DNA from 4 places in the Streptomyces sp. NPDC042364 genome. Region 2 is predicted to be linked to each of the others. Evidence: riboswitches for the same ligand, from Rfam matches in the RefSeq annotation. Region 2 holds a riboswitch; each other region holds the start of a gene.
The links. A riboswitch is a leader RNA that binds a small molecule or an ion and turns the genes downstream of it on or off. The one in region 2 is predicted to bind cyclic di-AMP.
Positions count from the first base shown of each region.

Region 1: another riboswitch for cyclic di-AMP. It lies ahead of AC067N_RS14775 (hypothetical protein); the one in region 2 lies ahead of AC067N_RS17290 (M23 family metallopeptidase).
Region 3: another riboswitch for cyclic di-AMP. It lies ahead of AC067N_RS06250 (M23 family metallopeptidase); the one in region 2 lies ahead of AC067N_RS17290 (M23 family metallopeptidase).
Region 4: another riboswitch for cyclic di-AMP. It lies ahead of AC067N_RS14055 (M23 family metallopeptidase); the one in region 2 lies ahead of AC067N_RS17290 (M23 family metallopeptidase).

Region 1 is NZ_JBWKAJ010000006.1:135,586-140,459, forward strand. It holds gene AC067N_RS14755 (GntR family transcriptional regulator) at 1-348, opposite strand, end outside; gene AC067N_RS14760 (NUDIX hydrolase) at 456-863, shown strand; gene AC067N_RS14765 (ATP-binding protein) at 910-1,338, shown strand; gene AC067N_RS14770 (hypothetical protein) at 1,332-1,724, shown strand; gene AC067N_RS14775 (hypothetical protein) at 2,277-2,543, opposite strand; cyclic di-AMP (ydaO/yuaA leader) riboswitch at 2,552-2,738, opposite strand; gene AC067N_RS14780 (hypothetical protein) at 3,261-3,836, shown strand; gene AC067N_RS14785 (hypothetical protein) at 4,017-4,874, opposite strand, start outside.
Region 2 is NZ_JBWKAJ010000007.1:282,263-287,136, forward strand. It holds gene AC067N_RS17275 (bifunctional acetate--CoA ligase family protein/GNAT family N-acetyltransferase) at 1-558, opposite strand, end outside; gene AC067N_RS17280 (HPr family phosphocarrier protein) at 742-1,023, shown strand; gene AC067N_RS17285 (GntR family transcriptional regulator) at 1,214-1,918, opposite strand; gene AC067N_RS17290 (M23 family metallopeptidase) at 2,107-2,892, opposite strand; cyclic di-AMP (ydaO/yuaA leader) riboswitch at 2,905-3,077, opposite strand; gene AC067N_RS17295 (M16 family metallopeptidase) at 3,280-4,668, opposite strand; gene AC067N_RS17300 (M16 family metallopeptidase) at 4,665-4,874, opposite strand, start outside.
Region 3 is NZ_JBWKAJ010000002.1:675,473-680,346, forward strand. It holds gene AC067N_RS06240 (tyrosine-protein phosphatase) at 1-110, opposite strand, end outside; gene AC067N_RS06245 (alpha-galactosidase) at 333-2,405, shown strand; cyclic di-AMP (ydaO/yuaA leader) riboswitch at 2,708-2,866, shown strand; gene AC067N_RS06250 (M23 family metallopeptidase) at 2,871-3,806, shown strand; gene AC067N_RS06255 (SGNH/GDSL hydrolase family protein) at 4,289-4,874, shown strand, end outside.
Region 4 is NZ_JBWKAJ010000006.1:21,992-26,865, forward strand. It holds gene AC067N_RS14045 (PrsW family intramembrane metalloprotease) at 1-140, shown strand, start outside; gene AC067N_RS14050 (aldo/keto reductase) at 413-1,357, opposite strand; gene AC067N_RS14055 (M23 family metallopeptidase) at 1,538-2,590, opposite strand; cyclic di-AMP (ydaO/yuaA leader) riboswitch at 2,602-2,757, opposite strand; gene AC067N_RS14060 (PP2C family protein-serine/threonine phosphatase) at 2,991-4,043, opposite strand; gene AC067N_RS14065 (GTP cyclohydrolase II) at 4,218-4,850, opposite strand.

The sequences.
Region 1 (4,874 bases), on a different contig from region 2:
GGCGGCGTTCGCTTCGACGATGAAGGCCGCCTTGCCCTGCTCCCGGTGGCGCCGGGCGAACCGGTCGGAGGCGAGCCGCCGCACGGGCGGCCGGGGCCGGACGAAGACACCCTTGCCGTGCTCGGCGTGCACGAGCCCTTCGCCCTGAAGGACGGAGAAGGAGTTTCGGACCGTCATCCGGGATACCCCGTAGTGGTCAACAAGCTCGGCTTCCGAGGGCAGTTTTTCACCCTCCTTGAACCGCCCACGGTCGATGGCCTCGCGCAACTGGTCGGCGATCTGCCGAAAGACCGCACGATCACTCGTGGGATCGAGATCACCGAGGAAGCCGGAAGGAAGAGAGGGCACGTGTACTCCTTTAGATATCTAGACGAGTGGGCGATTGTTGTTGCTACGGTGGAGAGCCTAGCCAGCCGAGAGGGCCGAGGAACGTGAGCACCGACCGTCCACACTCCGTGAGCGTCGCCGGAGTCATCGTCGACGACCAGGGCCGGGCCCTCTTGATCAAGCGCCGCGACAACGGCCACTGGGAACCGCCGGGCGGAGTCCTCGAACGCGAGGAAACCCTTCCCGAGGCCCTCCAGCGCGAAGTGCTCGAAGAGACCGGAATCAAGATCGCGCTTCCCGCGACCCTGACCGGTGTCTACAAGAACATGACGGGCCTGATCGTCTCGCTGGTCTTCCGTTGCGAGGCTGCCGACGGCACGCCGACCACCGGCGACGAGACCCGCGCACTGCGCTGGGCCACCCGCGAAGAAGTCACCGAGCTTGCCGACGAGGCATACGCGATCCGCGTCCTGGACGCATTGGACGCCGCATCCCCGCCGGCCATCCGCGCCCACGACGGCGTGAAACTCGTCTAGCCCGAACCCGCTGCACATGGCGGCCTACCAGCACGAAGGAACTTGTATGCACGAGTATACGAGCACCGCCCGGGTCTGGGGACTCACTTGCCCAGGATTTCCGGAAGAGGTGAGCCGGGCCCGCCGCTGGACCCGCGACATCCTGCGCGGATCACCCCTGGCTGAGGACGCCGAGCTGATCGTGAGCGAGCTCAGCGCGAACGCGATCCTCCACACGGCCAGCGGCCTGGAGACGGGCAGCTTCCACCTGGCCCTCGCCGTATCCCGGCACGTGATCGCCCTGTCAGTGACGGACGGCGGAAGGACCGCCACGGCCCCGAAGGTCGAGCACCAGGACGACGAGGCCGAACACGGCCGGGGCCTGGGCATGGTCACCGCACTCGCCCACCGAGTCGCCATCCACGGCAGCAGGGTCGGCTACACGGTCACCGCGGAGCTCTTCACCGGCACCCGACCGGGAGACCGCCTGTGCTGAAGGACGAGGCCCACCGCGGCTACTGGTGCGAGTGTTGGACCGAGGACCTCAATGGCGAGGGCGGGATGGAGCTGAGGGGGTCGTTCGATGCCTACTCGGCGCCCCAGGCCGACAGATGGGTAGCCGTCGCGCTCCGCACCATCTCACCGGCATTCGACCCAGACGCATCCACCCAGGCATGGGACTGGCTGTACGACGGCCGCATAGAGACCCGCCGAGCCCTGTTGCGCCACGAGCCTTGCACGGTGTCCGTCACCCACAAAAAGACCCGCATCACCTGGACCATCCGACCGGTGATCTTCCTACCGCTCGCGCACCGCGAAGGCAGGCAACTGCCGTCTTGCGCATACGACTTCAAGCCCCGACCGGAACAGCAGACCGACTGAGTTACAACTTTCTCTACGGGTTCAAGGCGGCTCGCTCCGCTCACCGTGCGCGGCCCGGCCCCCGGCCGGGCCTGCGCTCCTGTCTCCGCCCCGCTCCAGCCCGGCCGGCGCCCGTGCCGCGCACACAGCAATCAGCCGCTTAATGCCAGAGAAGAGGTACATCGTGGCTGGGGCGGTCGGCTCCACGGCTTTACGGAGCCACTTTGGCGCGAGCCTCGAAGATCATGGCCCCAACGTCGTGCTTCACCGGGCAGGTCCACAGACTGCCCGACGCGCCGCAAGCTTACGGGGCCATGATCACTCGCGCCAAAGCAGCGCCACCCCAAAGCCGCTCCACCGACCCTCGGCAACCCGGGAGGGCCTGAGACGGCCGTAGGGAACTTCGAGGCACAGCACCTACCGTCCAGGGCAACGAAAGAGAGGCCCTGGCGATGGCCAAGACCTCTCCCGCTCCGTCCGCGACTCCTACGGGGTCACCGTGGCAGCGCGTCCTGTTGTCGGTGCCCCCACGGCATAGAGGGGACTACCGGAAGGTGAGTCGCTAGACCCGGGTCAGTTCTGGTTCCGGATGTAGCGGATGATCATGATGATGAAGCCGGGAAGCCCGACTCCCACCACAACCCCCGTAGTGATCGCCTCGAACATCGAGGCGTTGTCCATGGTCCGACTGCCGATCCCGGCGAGGATTCCAGCGATCATCCCCAAGAGCACGATGATCACCGCCTCGAACTTGCGGATCTTGGACCCGTCGTCCCCATTTCCACCACCGGAGCCGGAACCAGCACCCGAGACCTGGGGGTTGTTGTGCGTCGCACTCATGTGCAACCTTCACCTTCGCTAGCCGCCTGCGAGGTGAGCTGTCGGGTTCGGACTGGCGAAGTGGTCCGGCCGCGTCCCTCACGGGGATGCGACTTCACCCCAAGCCGTACGCAATCTGGCGCTTCATCAGAGTCAGCCACGCAACGGCGCTTACCTTGGGTCCCCCGCTCCTGCCGATCTTGATGTGAGATGTGTGGTCATCCAGTCGGCGGCAGGGCTCGGCGTCCGGCTGGACCGCCTCACCAGGGACGGTGAGGGCTTAGAGAAGACGTTCACTCGGGATCGCCGGAATTTCAAATCTGATCACCACTTTTGTGAACTTACTCACCACCCGCCAATTCAGGCTTGCGGGACAACTGCCCAGTTCAGACCGGCGTGTTGCGCAGCGCCGCGGGTTGACATGCACCCAACACGAGCTGTTGACGGCCTATCAGTGTGACCTACGCCATTGACAGAAATTGATCTTGATGTGGGGGTCGTCCTGACGGTGCGATCGGCTCGGATGCGAGGGAGCGGCTACGGGCGCTGAAGGCGCCCCTGCGGCGGCGCCTGACGGCGCGTGAGCCCGCCTTGGCGGGATGCTCATCCCGGAGCCACAGATGGTGCCCTAAGGGCGTCCAGGAGACCGTGTGGCTTTAAGAGGCCACCAGGGCGACACGTCCGGCACGTCTCGGCGGGAGGCTCGTCAGAGAGTGGCCGGCTGAGCAGACTCGGGACATGACCCAGAACCCAGGCCTAGCGGTCGCTGCTCTGTGGGTAGCCGGTGCCAGCGCAGTAGGCGCCGTGTGCAACATGGTTATCGCGTGGCTCACCTACAGGCGAGTCCGCCCCGAGGTGGACGTCATCGTGGAACGGCACCTGATGAGTCCGGTGAACCCTAAGCCACGGTATGAGCGCGGGTATCTCATCCGTCTCCGGTTGGCGAACCGTGGCGTGACTCCTATGGGTGTCGAGCGTATTGACTTCATCCCCGTCCACGGCCGTTGGTGGGAACGGAAAACCACGCAAAGGAAGGGCCCTGGGGGAGAGTGGTTCACCGAGCCGAAGGTGATCCCGGCTCTCGGTGGTCTGCCCTATCAGCGGGAGCTTCGGCCCAGCGCGCTGATGCACGACGGGGAGAACCCCAGGCGTCTCGTAATCCGGGCCCGGCTCACCAACGGCAAGCATCGGACGGCACGGATCAAGGATCTGTCCGGCCTGGTGATGGAGCTTGGGCCGGAACCCGAACTGGAGCCTGAGCCGTTCGTCCCTCGGTGGCGCAGGGTGCTGGGCCAGCTCAGATCCAGACGTTGAGTCGTCGCCGGTAGGGGGCCGCCGGTCTGGCCGCCCTCACGCGCGTGTGAAGCAGCTTGGGGAGCTGTCGCGGGGGCTGTGCCCAAGGCACTCGAACAACGCCAACAACCAGAGCACGCAGCGCAACGCGGGAGGCCTCTGCCAGGAACCTCGGAACTCCGAACCAAACCGCAGACACGGTTACTGGATTCGGCTTTCCATTTGCGCGCGACTCGGAGGGTAATTGAGCAAGGCCCTTCGAACTTTCCCTATAGGCAACTCGAAGAAAGGTGAATCACCCACGATCCTGAACCGATGCGGCGGTATCACGCCACCCTTCTTCAAAAGTTCACCGAAATCCACCACCTTGCCATCCCGGTGACGCAAGGGATTGGGGGCCAGCTCAATTAGTCCGAACCTAGAAAGCATCAGGTGCGCCTCATAGACATCGCGTGAAATTCCGTAAAGCCATTCTCTGTCTCTCTCACTCAAGTAGACACCTTGCAGGATGTGCGCTTCAGGGAAGCGGGCTGCAAGATGCCTTAAGATCAAGTACATCCTGATTTCGGCATCAGTGAGCACGTAAACCCAACCATTGGTGAAGAACTGTACAGGAAGGTTGACTACAGTTCGCGCACCTTCGTAGAGCTCGGGGATGATATACCCGCGCTTCTCTGGCTCAGCAAGACCGGACTCGTGCAATAGCATGAGAGGAAGCGCATTACCCGGCTCCCCAACGTTTCTCAAAACGAGATTCTCGTCAGCAAGCCTCTTGATAGCGGACTTCACTTGGCGAATCCGATTCTGATTCGCGGTAACCGGAACCTTCGCCTGCATGTTCTGCTTGGCCGACGAGACAATCAAATCAGTCCACGAAACCTCCCCTCCTGAAATCGGGAGTGGGCAAGCCCCCGCTATTCCTCCTCGCTTCCTACTCTGTGCTTCAAATACCGCAAGAAGGTATACCTGCAGATTTAAGCCGCGCGGCGCAGATATTCGGGCGATGGGGGGTGGAGTCATCGGCGGTCCGGTGAACAGCGGCGCCCGAAAGCGCACCTG
Region 2 (4,874 bases):
GGGCTCCAGGTCGAACTCCAGGCGTACGACGCCGTCCTCGAAGCTGCGCTTCTGCTGGTATCCCGCGTCGGTGAAGACCTTGATCATCTTGGTGTTGGCGGGCAGCACCTCGGCGGCGAAGCGCCGGATGCCGCGCTCGCGGGCGACGGCGGCGATGTGTTCGAGGAGGGCGGAGGCGACGCCGCGCCCCTGGTGGGCGTCCTGGACGAGGAAGGCGACCTCGGCCTCGTCGGCGGGGGCCGACGCGGGCATGCCGTCGGCGCCGATGCGGTCATAGCGTACGGTGGCGATGAACTCGCCGCCGACGGTGGCGGCGAGCCCCACCCGGTCCACGAAGTCGTGGTGCGTGAAGCGGTGGACGTCCTTGGCGGACAGGCGAGGGTACGGCGCGAAGAAGCGGTAGTACTTCGACTCGTCGGAGACCTGCTCGTAGAAGCTGACCAGGCGCTCGGCGTCATCAACGGTGATGGGCCGGATGCGTGCGGTGCCGCCGTCGCGCAGCACCACGTCGGCCTCCCAGTGGGCGGGGTACTCATGCCGGTCCGACGAGGTCTGCATGGGCCCCAGAGTACGGCTCGCGTCCGGCAACGTCGCGAGGCAGTCTGGGGAAACACAACAGCCGGTGCGCGGTCAGGCCGTGGGCCTCGCGCCGGTGACGCTTCACGATATGGGAAACTGGTCTAGACAACCCGGTCTAGACCTCTTCGAGGTACCCGAGACACACCTGAAGGGCAGCATCACATGGCTGAGCGCCGCGTCAACGTCGGCTGGGCCGAGGGCCTCCACGCCCGCCCCGCTTCCATCTTCGTCCGGGCCGCCACGGCCTCCGGTATCCCCGTGACGATCGCCAAGGCCGACGGCAACCCCGTCAACGCCGCTTCCATGCTGGCGGTCCTGGGCCTGGGCGCCCAGGGGGGCGAGGAGATCGTCCTCGCCTCCGACGCCGAGGGCGCGGACGCCGCGCTCGACCGTCTGGCGAAGCTCGTCGCCGAGGGGCTCGAAGAGCTCCCCGAGACGGTCTGACCCGCGTGACAAAGGCCTGAAAGGCCGCTCGCGGCAGCACTGAAGGGCTCGTCCGGTTTATCGGGCGAGCCCTTCGCATTTCCATGGGCAGAAGCGTCTTTCCCAGGGGCAGACGCTTCCGGAAATCCGTCCGCGGGCAGCAGAAATAGCGCCCCTCGAATTCCTGTCCTCTTTGTATACGGCCCTTGTGTTAATGCCGCAGGCTCGGCGTGTTTACGGGGTGTTGCGAAGTCCTCACACGGTCCTGTCGCTCCGCCGCGGCGGGCCGGCCGGGAAAGCGCAGCCGGTGCGCCGAGGTCGCGCGCTCGGTGTGCAGAGCGGTGATCGTCCGCGCGCGCTCGCTGTCGCCGCGGGCCACGGCGTCCACGATGCCGCCGTGCTCGGCCCAGGACTCCACCGGGTTGGCCGGCGCCTCGACCGCGTACATCCAGGCGATCTTGTGCCGCAGCTGGGCGAGCGTCGAGGTCAGCGCGGGGCTCCCGGAGGCCTGGGCCAGCGTCTCGTGGAACCAGCCGCCCAGGGAGCGCAGATCCTCGCTGTTGCCCCTCCTGGCGCGCTCCTGGCCCAGCCTGACCAGGCCGCGCAGCACCTTGAGGTGCGCCTCGGTGCGGCGCTGGGCGGCGCGGGCCGCGCCGAGGGGCTCCAACAGCATGCGCATCTCCAGCAGGTCGGCGGCCTCCTGCTCGGTCGGCTCGGCGACGCACGCGCCCGCGTGCCGGCGGGTCACCACGAAGCCCTCGGCCTCCAGCGTGCGCAGCGCCTCGCGCACGGGCACGCGGCTGACGCCGTACCGGCGGGCGAGCAGTTCCTCGGTGAGGCGGCTGCCGCGCTCGTAGACACCCGCGACGATGTCATCACGGATCGCCGTGCATACCGAGTGCGCCGGAATACGCATGACCGACCTCCGCCTTAATCCCCGTGAAACGTCGTTGATTGACGTGTGTTCAGGCGACTCTATTGCAGCGAGCCGGAATTTCCGATGGCGGGCCGGAATCCATGGATATTTTTTGGACAGGAGGTACGCCACAACAAGGAAAGCCCCGGCTCGGTGAGCCGGGGCTTCCTGAAGCGGTGATGCTTTCGTCAGACGTTCACACCGTGCGCACGCAGGTACGCGACGGGGTCGATGTCCGAGCCGTACTCGGCCGACGTGCGGGCCTCGAAGTGCAGGTGCGGGCCGGTGACGTTGCCGGTCGCGCCGGAGAGGCCGATCTGCTGGCCGGGGGTGACCGTCTGGCCCACCGAGACGGTGATGGACGACAGGTGGCCGTACTGGGTGTACGTGCCGTCGTTCATCTTGATCACGACGTTGTTGCCGTACGCGCCGCCCCAGCCGGCCTCGACGACGGTGCCGGCGCCCACGGACCGGACGGCGGTGCCGGAGGCGGCGTGGAAGTCGACACCGGTGTGGCTGCCGGAGGACCAGACGGCGCCGCCGGACTTGTAGCCGGTGGAGACGTAGGAGCCGCTGATGGGGGCGACGTAGGAGTTGAGGCGCTCACGCTCGGCCGCACGGGCGGCACGTGCCTTGATCTCCTCGCGCTCCTTGGCCGCGGCGCGCTCCTGCTCGGCCTTCTCGGCGGCGGCCTTGCGGGCCTCCTCCTGCGCCTTCTGCTTGACGGCGGCCACCTCGGCGGCCTGCTGCTGGGCGGCGGCCTGGGCGTCGACCTGCTCGGCGACCGTGTCGCCGAGGACGATGATCTGGTTCAGCCCGGTCTGCTCGGGCGCGGGCTCCGCGGCGAGCGCCGGGACGGCCACGGTGCCGACGACACCGGTGGTGGTGAGAGCGGCCACGCCCACGGTCCTCGTGGTCGTGCGCTTCACGCGGCCAGGACGGCGGTGTTTCCCGGGAGCGCGGGTGAACCCCATGAAGTGGCTGGTCCTTTCCTTCCCTCTCGCCTACCGGGTTAGCTGACGGGTTCGGAGCAGGAAGGTCTCCTACGGACACCCCTCGTTTCGCGAAGCTCGCGAAGGGCACCCGATTCACCCCAGGGACTGCGGTGGGTCCCCGGCTCCCCTGGCTCGCACCATCGGGGACTCGGCGATGACTGTCCGGTGCCGCGGGTGCGGCGAACTGCTGACGAACAGCCGGACCGACGCTAAGCGGGCCGCCTCCGAAATAACAAACGCATCACGGGTTTTGAGGCGTACGCCACAGGTCAGACCTGCAACCTCCGCCACCAATAGGGACAAACGGGGGCCCTGGTGACTCTTCCGTCACCAGGGCCCCTCGTTCCCCCCGTTCGCGTGCGGGTTCTACTCCGCCGGGACGACCGTGACTTCACCGATGCCGAGGGCCCTGACGGGTTCCTCGATCTCTGCGGCGTCACCGACGAGGACGGTCACCAGACGGTCCACCGGGAAGGCGCTGACGACGGCCGCGGTGGCCTCCACCGTGCCGGTGGCGGCGAGCTGCCGGTACAGCGTCGACTGGTAGTCGTCCGGCAGGTGCTGCTCGACCTGGTCGGCCAGGGTGCTCGCCACGGCCGCCGCCGTCTCGAACTTCAGGGGGGCGACCCCGACGAGGTTCTGCACGGCGACGTCGCGCTCTGCGTCCGTCAGACCGTCGGCGGCGAGGGTGCGCAGCACCGTCCAGAGGTCGTCGAGCGCCGGACCGGTGTTCGGTGTGTCGACGGAACCGCTGATGGCGAGCATCGAGACACCGGAGCCGTCGGGCGCGGAGCGCAGCACCTGGCCGAACGCGCGCACGCCGTAGGTGTAGCCCTTCTCCTCGCGCAGGACGCGGTCCAGGCGGGAGGTGAGGGTGCCGCCGAGGCAGTAGGTGCCGAGCACCTGGGCCGGCCACACCCGGTCGTGCCGGTCGACGCCCACCCGGCCGATGAGCAGCTGGGTCTGGACGGCGCCGGGGCGGTCCACGATGACGACGCGCCCGGTGTCGTCGGCGCTCACCGGCGGCACGGGGCGGGGCTTGGCCGGGGAGCCCGTCCAGGCGCCCAGGGTGTCGCCGAGCAGCGCGTCGAGGTCGACGCCGGTGAGGTCGCCGACGACCACGGCGGTGGCCGTCGAGGGGCGGACATGCCGCTCGTAGAAGGCGCGTACGGCCGCGGAGTCGATGCGCGCGACGGTCTCCTCGGTGCCCTGGCGGGGGCGGGACATGCGGGAGTCCGCCGGGAACAGCTGTTTGGAGAGTTCCTTCGCGGCCCGGCGTCCCGGGTTGGCGGTCTCGTGCGGGATCTCGTCGAGGCGGTTGGCCACGAGCCGCTCGATCTCGCTGTCCGCGAACGCGGGGGCCCGCAGGGCGTCGGAGAGCAGGCCGAGCGCCTTGCCCAGCCGCGACACGGGCACCTCGAGGGAGAGGCGCACGCCGGGGTGGTCGGCGTGCGAGTCGAGGGTGGCGCCGCAGCGCTCGAGCTCGGCGGCGAACTCCTCGGCCGAGTGCTTGTCGGTGCCCTCGGAGAAGGCCCTGGTCATGATCGTGGCGACGCCGTCGAGACCGGCGGGCTCGGCGTCCAGGGGAGCGTCGAGGAGAACCTCGACGGCGACGACCTGCTGGCCGGGGCGGTGGCAGCGGAGCACCGTCAGGCCGTTGTCCAGGGTGCCGCGCTCCGGCGCCGGGAACGCCCAGGGCCTGGCCTCGCCGGCCTGGGGCTGCGGGTGGAAGTCCATGGTCGCGAGCTCGGTCACTTCGCCGACTCCTCGTTCTCGTCGGTGGTTGCGTCGGCGTCCGCCGCCGCGGTCTCGGCCTCGGCTGCCTCGTCGTCGGCGTCGTCGCCGGCGACGGGCTCGTAGACGAGCACCGCGCGGTTGTCGGGCCGCAGGCGCGCCGCGGCGACCTCCCGGACCTCCTCGGCGGTCACGTCGAGCACCCGGTCGACGGCGGTCAGGGCGAG
Region 3 (4,874 bases), on a different contig from region 2:
AGCACTCCCTGACGCACCCGGCGACCGTCCACGGTCGGCAGGCCACCCACATCCCGGAAATTGCGCACCCCGGTCAGCTCGGGCTCGGTCGACGGGATCTGCTGCGTCACGGGGGCTCCTCCCATCCGGGCCGTCGGCGCCGATCGTCGACGGGCACGCGCTCGGCATCGAGGCGTCCCTCGACGATACGACATGGGTGCCGTCGCGATCAGTTGTCCACAGGCGCTCGCGGCGGGGCCGGCGGCGGTTGTCCACAGGCGGCGAGGCGCTCCCGCGGCGACCTGCGATGATGTTGAAGCACGATCGCACCTGTTCGAATATGTGAGGCCTTGATGTTGGACATCGCCACGGACGGCCGGACCTGGCTTCTCACGGGCCCGCGGAGCAGCTACGCCCTGCGGCTCACCGAGAACGACGAGCTGCTGCACCTGCACTGGGGTCCGAGGATCACCCTCCCCGACGCCGAGGAGCTGGCCGCCCGCCAGGAGTTGCCCTACTGGCCTTTCGAGGCCCCCGTCGACGGCCACGAGGAGTACCCCGTCGAAGGCGGCCCGCGCTTCGCCCGCCCCGCCCTCTCGGTCCGCACCGAGGCGCGGCGCGGCACCGAGTGGACGTTCCAGGAGTACGAGGCGGACGGTGACGAGTTGCGCCTGCGCTTCGTCGACGACGGACTGCGGATCACGCTCCACTACCGGATGCGCGACGACGTCGTGGAGCGCTGGGTGACCCTCGCCAACGAGGGGGCGGCCGTGGAGCTGCTGCGGGCCGACTCGGCGACCTGGACGCTGCCCCGCCGCGAGGAGGGCTGGCGCCTGTCCCAGCTGCACGGCCGGTGGGCGGCCGAGTCCCGGTTGGCGCGTGGCGAACTCACCTACGGGGAGAAGGTCATCGGCAGCCGCCGAGGGCACACCGGACACCAGCACCTGCCCTGGGTCGCCCTCGACACCGACGCCACCGAGGACCACGGCGAGGTCTACGGCTGCGCCCTCGGCTGGTCGGGCTCCTGGCGGATCGCCGTGGCCCAGCTGCCGGACGCACGGGTGCAGATCACCGGCGGCGCCGGGTACGACGAGTCGGGGCTGTTGCGGCTGGAGGCGGGGGAGACGTTCACCACGCCCGTTTTCGCGGGACTGTGGTCCGACGGCGGCCACGGCGGGGCGAGCCGGGCCTGGCACGCCTACCAGCGGGCGTATGTCATCCCGGACGCGGACCGGGACCGACCGGTGCTGTTCAACTCCTGGGAGGCCACCGAGTTCGACATCTCGGAGGAGCAGCAGGGGGCGCTGGCGGAGCGGGCGGCGGCCATCGGGGTCGAGCTGTTCGTGGTCGACGACGGCTGGTTCGGGGCGCGCACCAGTGACCGGGCCGGACTCGGCGACTGGACGCCCAACCCGGACCGCTTCCCCCAGGGGCTGAAGCCGCTCGCCGACCGGGTGCACGCCCTCGGGATGCAGTTCGGCATCTGGGTCGAGCCCGAGATGGTCAACCCGGACAGCGAGCTGTACCGGGCGCACCCCGACTGGGCGCAGTACCAACCGGGACGAAAGCGGACGGAACTGCGCAATCAGCTGGTGCTGAACCTCGCGCGGCCGGACGTCCAGGATTATCTGTGGGAGAAGCTGGACGCCCTGCTCTCCAGCGCCCCGATCGACTATGTGAAGTGGGACTTCAACCGCTGCTTCACGGACGCCGGCTGGCCCGGTGAGCCGTACCCGCAGAAGCTGTGGGTCGAGCACGTGCACGCGTTCTACGCCCTGCTGGACCGGCTGCGGGCCGCGCACCCGGGTGTCGCCTTCGAGTCGTGCTCGGGCGGGGGCGGCCGGATCGATCTCGGCGTCATGTCGCGGACCGACCAGGTGTGGACCTCCGACAACACCGACCCCCTGGACCGGCTCGCCATCCAGCACGGATTCAGTCACATCCATCCGGCGCGGGTCATGGCCGCGTGGGTCACCGACAGCCCCAACAACCAGCTCAACGGCCGGGTCAGCTCCCTGCGGTTCCGCTTCGTCAGTGCCATGGCGGGCGTGCTCGGCGTCGGCGGCGACCTCACCAAGTGGAGCGAGGCGGAACTGGCCGAGGCGCGGGAGTGGGTGCAGCTCTACAAGGAGATCAAGCCCGTCGTGCAGCGCGGCGACCAGTACCGGCTGCGCCCGCCGAGCGGAGGGCTGAGCGCCGTGCAGTACGTCCACGGCGACGAGGTGGTCGTCCTCGCCTGCCTCCAGGCCCAGCACTACGGCGAGCCGCTCCCGCCGCTCCGGCTGCGCGGCCTTGACCCCGCGAAAACCTACGAATGCCGTGAAACGGGCGAAGTGCACCGAGGGGCGGTGCTGTTGCACCACGGCCTGCGGACCGGGCTGCGCGGTGACTTCGATGCGACGGTTATCCGCCTGCGTCGCACTTGAGCGATCTGTCCGAAATGGAGCCGTTAATCCAACTGGCCCTGGAATAAAGACTACTGAGGCGTAGGCGCGTGAGCAGCGTCATACTCGTGACGGACTGTCGTCGTCATGCTCACGTAATTCAGGAGCTTTTCCAGGGCCTTTGGAAATGCCTATACGGCACACCTTTACGGAGCGTAATCGGGATTCGGTGTAAGGATCACGTAGGAAGACGCGCGGGAAATCCAGATAGTTGTCTCTGTGGGGACAAGTCGCTTACGTTCAGCCTCGATCCGGACGGACGCCCAATCCTGCCGCCGACCGGAGCCGCATACCGACCCGATCCACGGCAGGAGCGGGGGACCCACAGGCAGTACCGCCTGTTCCGGTCTCCGGAACGGCTAGGGGTAAAGCCGGGCGCAAGCCCGGCCGGGCATCTCCAGTCCGCACCCGACAGCTCACCTCGCAGGCGCCGGAGAGGAATTCGCCATGCCCGCGAAGGGTAAGCATCGCCGTCCCAAGTCCCAGCGTTTCACCCGCTCGATCGCTGCCGCCGGAACCGGTGGCGCCGCGCTCGCGCTGCCCCTGATGGGAGCCGCCGGCGCTCACGCCGCGACCCCCACGGCCGCCGTCTCCGGAGCTTCCGAGAAGACGGCCACGGCCACCCCCGGGAAGGCCGTCACCGAGCAGATCGCCGCGAAGAAGAAGGCGGCCAGGACCTACACCGTGAAGGCCGGCGACTACCTCGCGAAGATCGCGGACGAGCAGGATGTCCGGGGCGGCTGGAAGCGGCTCTACTCGGACAACCGTTCAGTGATCGGCTCCGACCCCTCGCTCATCCACCCGGGACTGAAGCTCGTCGTCGGCGGCAAGCCGGCGTCGGGCGGGCTGTCCCAGTCGTCGACGAAGACCCAGTCGTCGCAGTCCTCCAAGCCCGCCCAGGCGTCGAAGCCCTCCGGGTCCGCGGCGAAGGCGACGACCGGTGCGTCCGCCGGTCAGGTGGCCGAGTCCAGCAGCTCCGGCTACACCCTGCCCATCCAGGGCGCCACCATCAGCACGGCGTACAAGACCGCCGGCAGCATGTGGTCCAGCGGCTACCACACCGGTGTCGACTTCGTGGCCCCGACCGGCACGAGCCTCAAGGCCGTGGGCGCCGGCACCGTCGTCTCCGCCGGCTGGGGCGGTGCGTACGGCAACCAGGTCGTCATCAAGCTCGCCGACGGCTACTACGCCCAGTACGCCCACCTGTCCTCGATCGGTGTCTCCGCGGGGCAGTCCGTGAGCGGCGGTCAGCAGATCGGCCTGTCGGGTGCCACCGGCAATGTCACCGGCCCGCACCTGCACTTCGAGATCCGTACGACCCCCGACTACGGCTCGGACATCGACCCGCTGGCCTATCTGCGGTCGAAGGGCGTCACCGTCTGACGCGCCGCTCCCGGCCCACCTGATGTCATCGAAGGCCGGACCCCGATCCCGGGGTCCGGCCCTCGCCATGCCCCTGCGAGAAGGAGGGGCCACCGCCGTCGCGGCGGCGGTCACGGCGGCGGCGGGGGAGCCTCACGACCACGCGTAGGGCTTTCGATCGGGTGATCGCCGGGGACGACTTCCGGCGGCTCCGGCGGTGGCAAGGGGAGTTGGGGCGCGGTGGGACGGTGAGTGCCGCGCGGGGGCGCTGGAGGCCGACGACCGGGTGTCCGGCCTGAACAACTCCCGACGACCCGGAATCCCTTCCGGATCCAGGAATTCCGGGTGTGGCGGCTGTTCTGACCCGGCGTATTCCCGGGTTGATCGAATCTTGAAGCGTGGTCTATCTCACCGCCCGTCAACCCCTTATTACGGTCGCGTAGGTCACATCCCAAGGTGAATCATGGGCCGATGTGGCAGACGATTCGAAGAACAGCAGATCAGTGATCGGGTCGTACGTGGCGGTGGGGGACAGCTTCACCGAGGGCGTCGGCGATCCCGGCCCCGACGGGGCGTTCGTCGGTTGGGCGGACCGGTTCGCGGTACTTCTCGCGGACCGGGTGCCCGAGGGCGACTTCAGATACACCAATCTCGCGGTGCGGGGGAAGCTCCTCGACCAGATCATCGAGGACCAGGTGCCGAGGGCGCTCGAACTCGCGCCGGATCTCCTTTCCTTCTGCGCGGGCGGGAACGACATCATCCGGCCCGGCACGGACCCGGACGAGGTCGCGGAGCGGTTCGAGCGGGCTGTGGCGCGGCTCACCTCGGCGATCGGCACGGTGATGGTGACCACCGGGTTCGACACACGTGACGTGCCGGTGCTCAGGCATCTGCGCGGGAAGATCGCGACGTACAACGGGCATGTGCGCGCGATCGCCGACCGGTACGGGTGTCCGGTGCTCGACCTGTGGTCGCTCAGGACCGTGCAGGACCGGCGTGCCTGGGACGACGACCGGTTGCACCTGTCGCCCGAGGGGCACACGCGGGTCGCTCTGCGGGCCGGGCAGGTGCTGGGGGTGGAGGTGCCGG
Region 4 (4,874 bases), on a different contig from region 2:
CGGGGTATGGGTACGGGCCGGGCTCGGGGTATGGGTACGGGCCGGGGCCGAGACCAGGACAAGCGCAGGGGTGGCCGGAGACGCCGTACGGGGGGAGCCCGGTGGTGCGGCCTGTGCCCTATCGGCCGTACTGGTCGTAGGGGGCGGGGCCGTTGGCGGCTTTCGCGCCGTGCGGGGCGGGGGCGCCTGCCGTGTGGGGCGGGTCGGGGCGCGCCGGGGGGTGTCCGTCCTCGGAACGGCGCGGAATCGGTCGCCCGGGAAGCCGGACGGGTTGACGCGCCAACCGCTGCGGGCGGACACCCCCCGACACACCCCCTCGCCTCCGTACGCGGCTGTCCCGCCACGGTGGGCTGAGCCGTCGGCCACGGGTCGGCTGAGCGCCGTCGGGGACGACCCTGGCTGGGGGCTACGGCTACGCCGACGCCTCTGTCAGCCTCTGCAGTTCCTCGGTGGTGAGGGTGACGTCGGCTACCGCCAGGAGCGCCGGGAGTTGGGCCGTGGTGCGGGCCGAGGCGATGGGGGCGGTGACCGTGGGCTGGGCGGTGAGCCAGGCCAGGGCGATCGTGGCGATCTCCGCGTTCCTGGACTGGGCGATCTCGTCGAGGACCGCGAGTACCCGGGCGCCCCTCGGGGTGTCGAGGTAGGCGCCGGCGCCCGCGGCCCGGGGGCTGTCCACGGTCGTGCCGGGGCGGTACTTGCCGGTGAGGAACCCCTTGGCGAGGGCGAAGTAGGGGACGGCGGAGAGGCCCGCGTCGGCGGCCACCGACTGGAGGTCGCCCTCGTACGTGTCGCGGGAGACCAGGTTGTAGTGGGGCTGGAGCGCCACATAGCGGGCCAGGCCCTCGCGGTCCGAGAAGTCCAGGGACTCCTTGAGGCGCTCGGCGGTGATGTTGGACGCCGCGATCGCGCGGACCTTGCCCGCCTTCACCAGGTCGTCCAGGGCGGTGATGATCTCCTCGACCGGCACCTCGGGCTTGTCGAAGTGCGTGTAGTAGAGGTCGATGTACCCGGTGCCCAGGCGGGCCAGCGAGGCGTCCGCGGCGGCCTTGATGTTGGCGGCGGAGAGGCCCTGGTACCCGGGGTGCTGGCTCACCTTCGTCGCGATCACGACGTCGGCCCGGTTGCCGCGGGCCTTCACCCACCTGCCGATGATCGTCTCGGACTCGCCGCCCTGGTTTCCGTCGACCCACGCGGAGTAGGAGTCGGCGGTGTCGATGAAGTTGCCGCCGGCTGCGGCGTAGGCGTCGAGGACGGCGAAGGACTGTGCCTCGTCCGCCGTCCAGCCGAAGACGTTGCCGCCGAGGGAGAGCGGGAAGACCTGGATGTCGGACGTGCCCAGCTTGCGAAGAGAAGTCATGTCCTGTTTCAACCACCGTTTCGGACGGACGCATTCCGGGTCCGCGTGAACGGTGGGTGACACGTCGAGGGGCAGGTCACGCGGCGACGGGGAACTCGCCGGGCCGACGGACGCGGTATGACGAACGCCGCGTCAGGCCCGTCGGCCTCACGCGGCGTCACATCCGTTCGAGTGCAGTTCTCAGAGGCTCAGGCCCTTGCTGCGCAGCCACGCCGCCGGGTCGATGCCGGTGGTGGAGCCGCCGGGGTGCACCTCCATGTGGAGGTGGGCGCCGGTGACGTTGCCCGTGGCGCCGACGCGGCCGATGACGTCGCCGGTGGCGACCTTCTGGCCGACACTGACGCCGATGGAGGACTGGTGGGCGTACCAGATCTCCGTGCCGTCATCCAGGGTGAGCACGGTCTTGTAGCCGTACGAGCCGTCCCAGCCCGCCTGCGTGATCGTGCCGCTGTGGACGGCCTTGATGAGGGTGCCCGTGGGGGCGGCGAAGTCCAGGCCCGTGTGGTAGCCGGAGGACCAGTAGGGGCCGGCCTGGCCGAAGGTGGAGGTGAGGGTGTACGAGGAGGTCGGCAGCGTGAACTGCTTGGCCAGGGCGGCGAGGCGCTCGGCCTCCTTCTTCGCCGCGGCCTCCTCCTCCGCCTTCTTCTTGGCGGCGGCCTCCTTGGCCTCGGCTTCCTTCTTCTCCTCGGCGGCCTGCTCGGCGGCCTTCTTCGCGGCGGCGGTCTGTGCGGCCTCGGCGGCCTTCAGGTCGAACGCGTCCTGCTGGGACTCGGCCTGCTGCATGATGCGCGCGCGCAGCGCCTCGCCGGCGTCGGTGGCGCCCTGCTGGGTGTCGGCGGCGATGAGGCCGGCGCTGCTGAGCGGGGCGGTGGAGCCCTCGGGCTCGTCGGCGGCGTCGTCGTCCTCGAAGACCGAGCCCACGTTCGGCATGTCCGGCATCGAGATGGCCACCGGGGCCTTGCCGCTCTGGGCGCTGGCCATGCCCGCGCCGCTGACGGCGGCTATGACGCCGACGCCGAGAACCGTGGAGCTACGGGCGAACCCACCGCGCTGCTTGGTCTTGGCCACACGGTGCCGGCCGCGGACGGGGCGGAGGGACTCCGCGGTGGGGTTCCACTCCTGGAAGGGGCCCTCGCTGTCGCTGTCGTAGCTGCCGAAGCCGAAGGTCTCGGACTCACTGCTGCGTTGGCTCGGCACGAACGGGGCTTCGGTCGCGGACCGGTTGGACGCCACGTGGGCGTACTCCTTTCCTTCCTTCTCGCCTACCGGGTTAGCTGACGGGTTCGGAGCGGAAGGTCTCCTACGCGCGTAAACCGAACGTGCTTCCACGGCGGTTTCCGCGCGATTCACCCCAGGGTGGTGGTTCCCCGGTTCCCTACGGGATTCGGCGCGTGAGCACGGAGCCGCCTCTTGTGACGGCTGGGACGACCGCGCTGCGTTATCGAACGTTAATAGACGCGGGGGCGGCATTCCAAGCGGTTCTGAATGATCGTTCGGCTTTTTCCGCTGGACTTACGGGTCACGAGGGGTGGAAACCGGGCGAGTTGACCTCGCTTCAGCAGCCCCAGCTGTTCTGACTGGGCGTCAGTTGTAATGCGGAGGGACGTCACGTGAGCACGCTGAGTGAAATTCCTCAGGGGCGGTGCACCGCGAGGAGCGCCATGTCGTCCGTGGTGCCGCCGCCGGTGTGCTCGCGGACCTCTTCGGCGAGCGTCGTCAACAGGGCGCGCGGGGCGGGAAAGGTACGGCCGCTGAGCCGAGCGGCCGGGTCGTAGAAGACGCCGTCCGCGTTCCGCGCCTCGGACAGACCGTCGGTGTAGAAGAGCAGCGTCGCCCCCGCGGGGAACCCGGTGTCCTTGGCGCGGTCCGGCCAGGTGCCCAGCTCGCCGAGGCCGAGCGGCAGCGCGGTCCACGGGGTGTCGAGGGTGCGCAGTTCACCGTCGGCGTGGAGCAGCAGCGGGGCGGGATGACCCCGGTTGACGATGCGGGCCAGCCCGGCGCCGTGCGGGAACTCCGCGAGTACGGCGGTGACGAACCCCTCGTACGGCACGGTGGGGTCCCGCCGTGCCGCGTCGCGCCGGGTGACCTCCCTCGCGAGTGCCCGCTCCAGCCGCTGGGCCACGGCCTCCAGGCTCGTCTCCTGTTCGGCCGCTTCCCGGAACGCGCCGATCAGCACCGCCACGGCCGCCACCGCCCCCAGCCCCTTGCCGCGTACGTCCCCCACGATCAGCCGTACCCCGTGCGGCGAGTCCTGCACCGCGTACAGGTCACCCCCGATCGAGGCCCCGGCCTGCGCGGCCTCGTACCGTGCCGCGATCTCCAGCCCGCCGAGCCGTTCCTGGGGCCTCGGCAGTACGGCCCGCTGCGCGGCCTCCGCGATCTCGCGTGCGGTGGCGAGGCGGGCGTCGCTGCGCCGGACGAGCCGGTTGATGGCCACGGCCAGTACGGCGACGACGGCCACGGTGACGATCTCCGTGAGCGCGTCCACCTGCCCCGAGTCCCCGTACCGGAGGCGTACGACGACGATGCCGGCGAGCGAGGCGGCGCCGGTCGTCACCGTGCCCTCCAGCGACAGCAGCGGCGCGGCCACCAGGGGCGCGGCGGTGAAGAAGGGGACGGCCGTGAACTCCCGCGGCATGAAGTGGTCGTAGCAGAGGCCGCCGACGACGAGGAGAGCGGGCAGCATCCGCACGAGGGCGCGGGCATAGAAGAACCGCCGGCCGTCCGGCCTCTTCACACCCGCTGGCTGCCCCACCCGTCCCAGGTTCGCGGGGCGCCGGGCGGAGGGCCAGCCGGAGGGGCCGAGTGGGCTAGGGGCTGTCGGGCCCGGGCGTCCACGGGGCCCCTCGTCCGCCGGCCTTCAGCCCGCCGTCAGTTCGGCCAGGGGCAGGGTGTGCTGGGTGGTGAGGACCTTCGCCCGGAGGTAGCGGACGTTGTGGGCGGTGGTGAAGACGCCGGTGGGGACGCGGTGCCGGACGCCGACGCCGAGGTCGCGCAGTTGCCGGGCCTTGTCGGGGTTGTTGGAGAGCAGGTCCAGCTCGTCGATGCCGAGGGCGCCCAGCATCTGGGCCGCGGCCGTGTAGTCACGGGCGTCCTCCGGCAGCCCGAGGGCCGTGTTCGCCTCGTAGGTGTCGAGGCCCTGGTCCTGGAGGGCGTACGCGTCGAGCTTGTTGTAGAGCCCGATGCCGCGGCCCTCCTGGCGGAGGTAGAGGAGCACCCCGCCCTGCTCGGCGATCCGCTCCACCGCCTCCCGCAGCTGCGGACCGCAGTCGCAGCGGGCGGAGCCGAAGACGTCGCCGGTCAGGCACTCGGAGTGCATCCGGACCAGCGGGGCCGTGCCGGGGGCGGGGTCGCCGAGCACGATCGCCAGGTGCTCGCGGCCGTCGACGAGGCCGTGGAAGGTGACCATCTCGGCGTCGACGCCGTAGCCGTCCTGGAAGCGCAGCGGTACCCGGACGCGGGCACGCGGGGTGGCAGCGGGGAAGTCGGGCATGCGGGTTCTCCGGTCCTGGTGCGA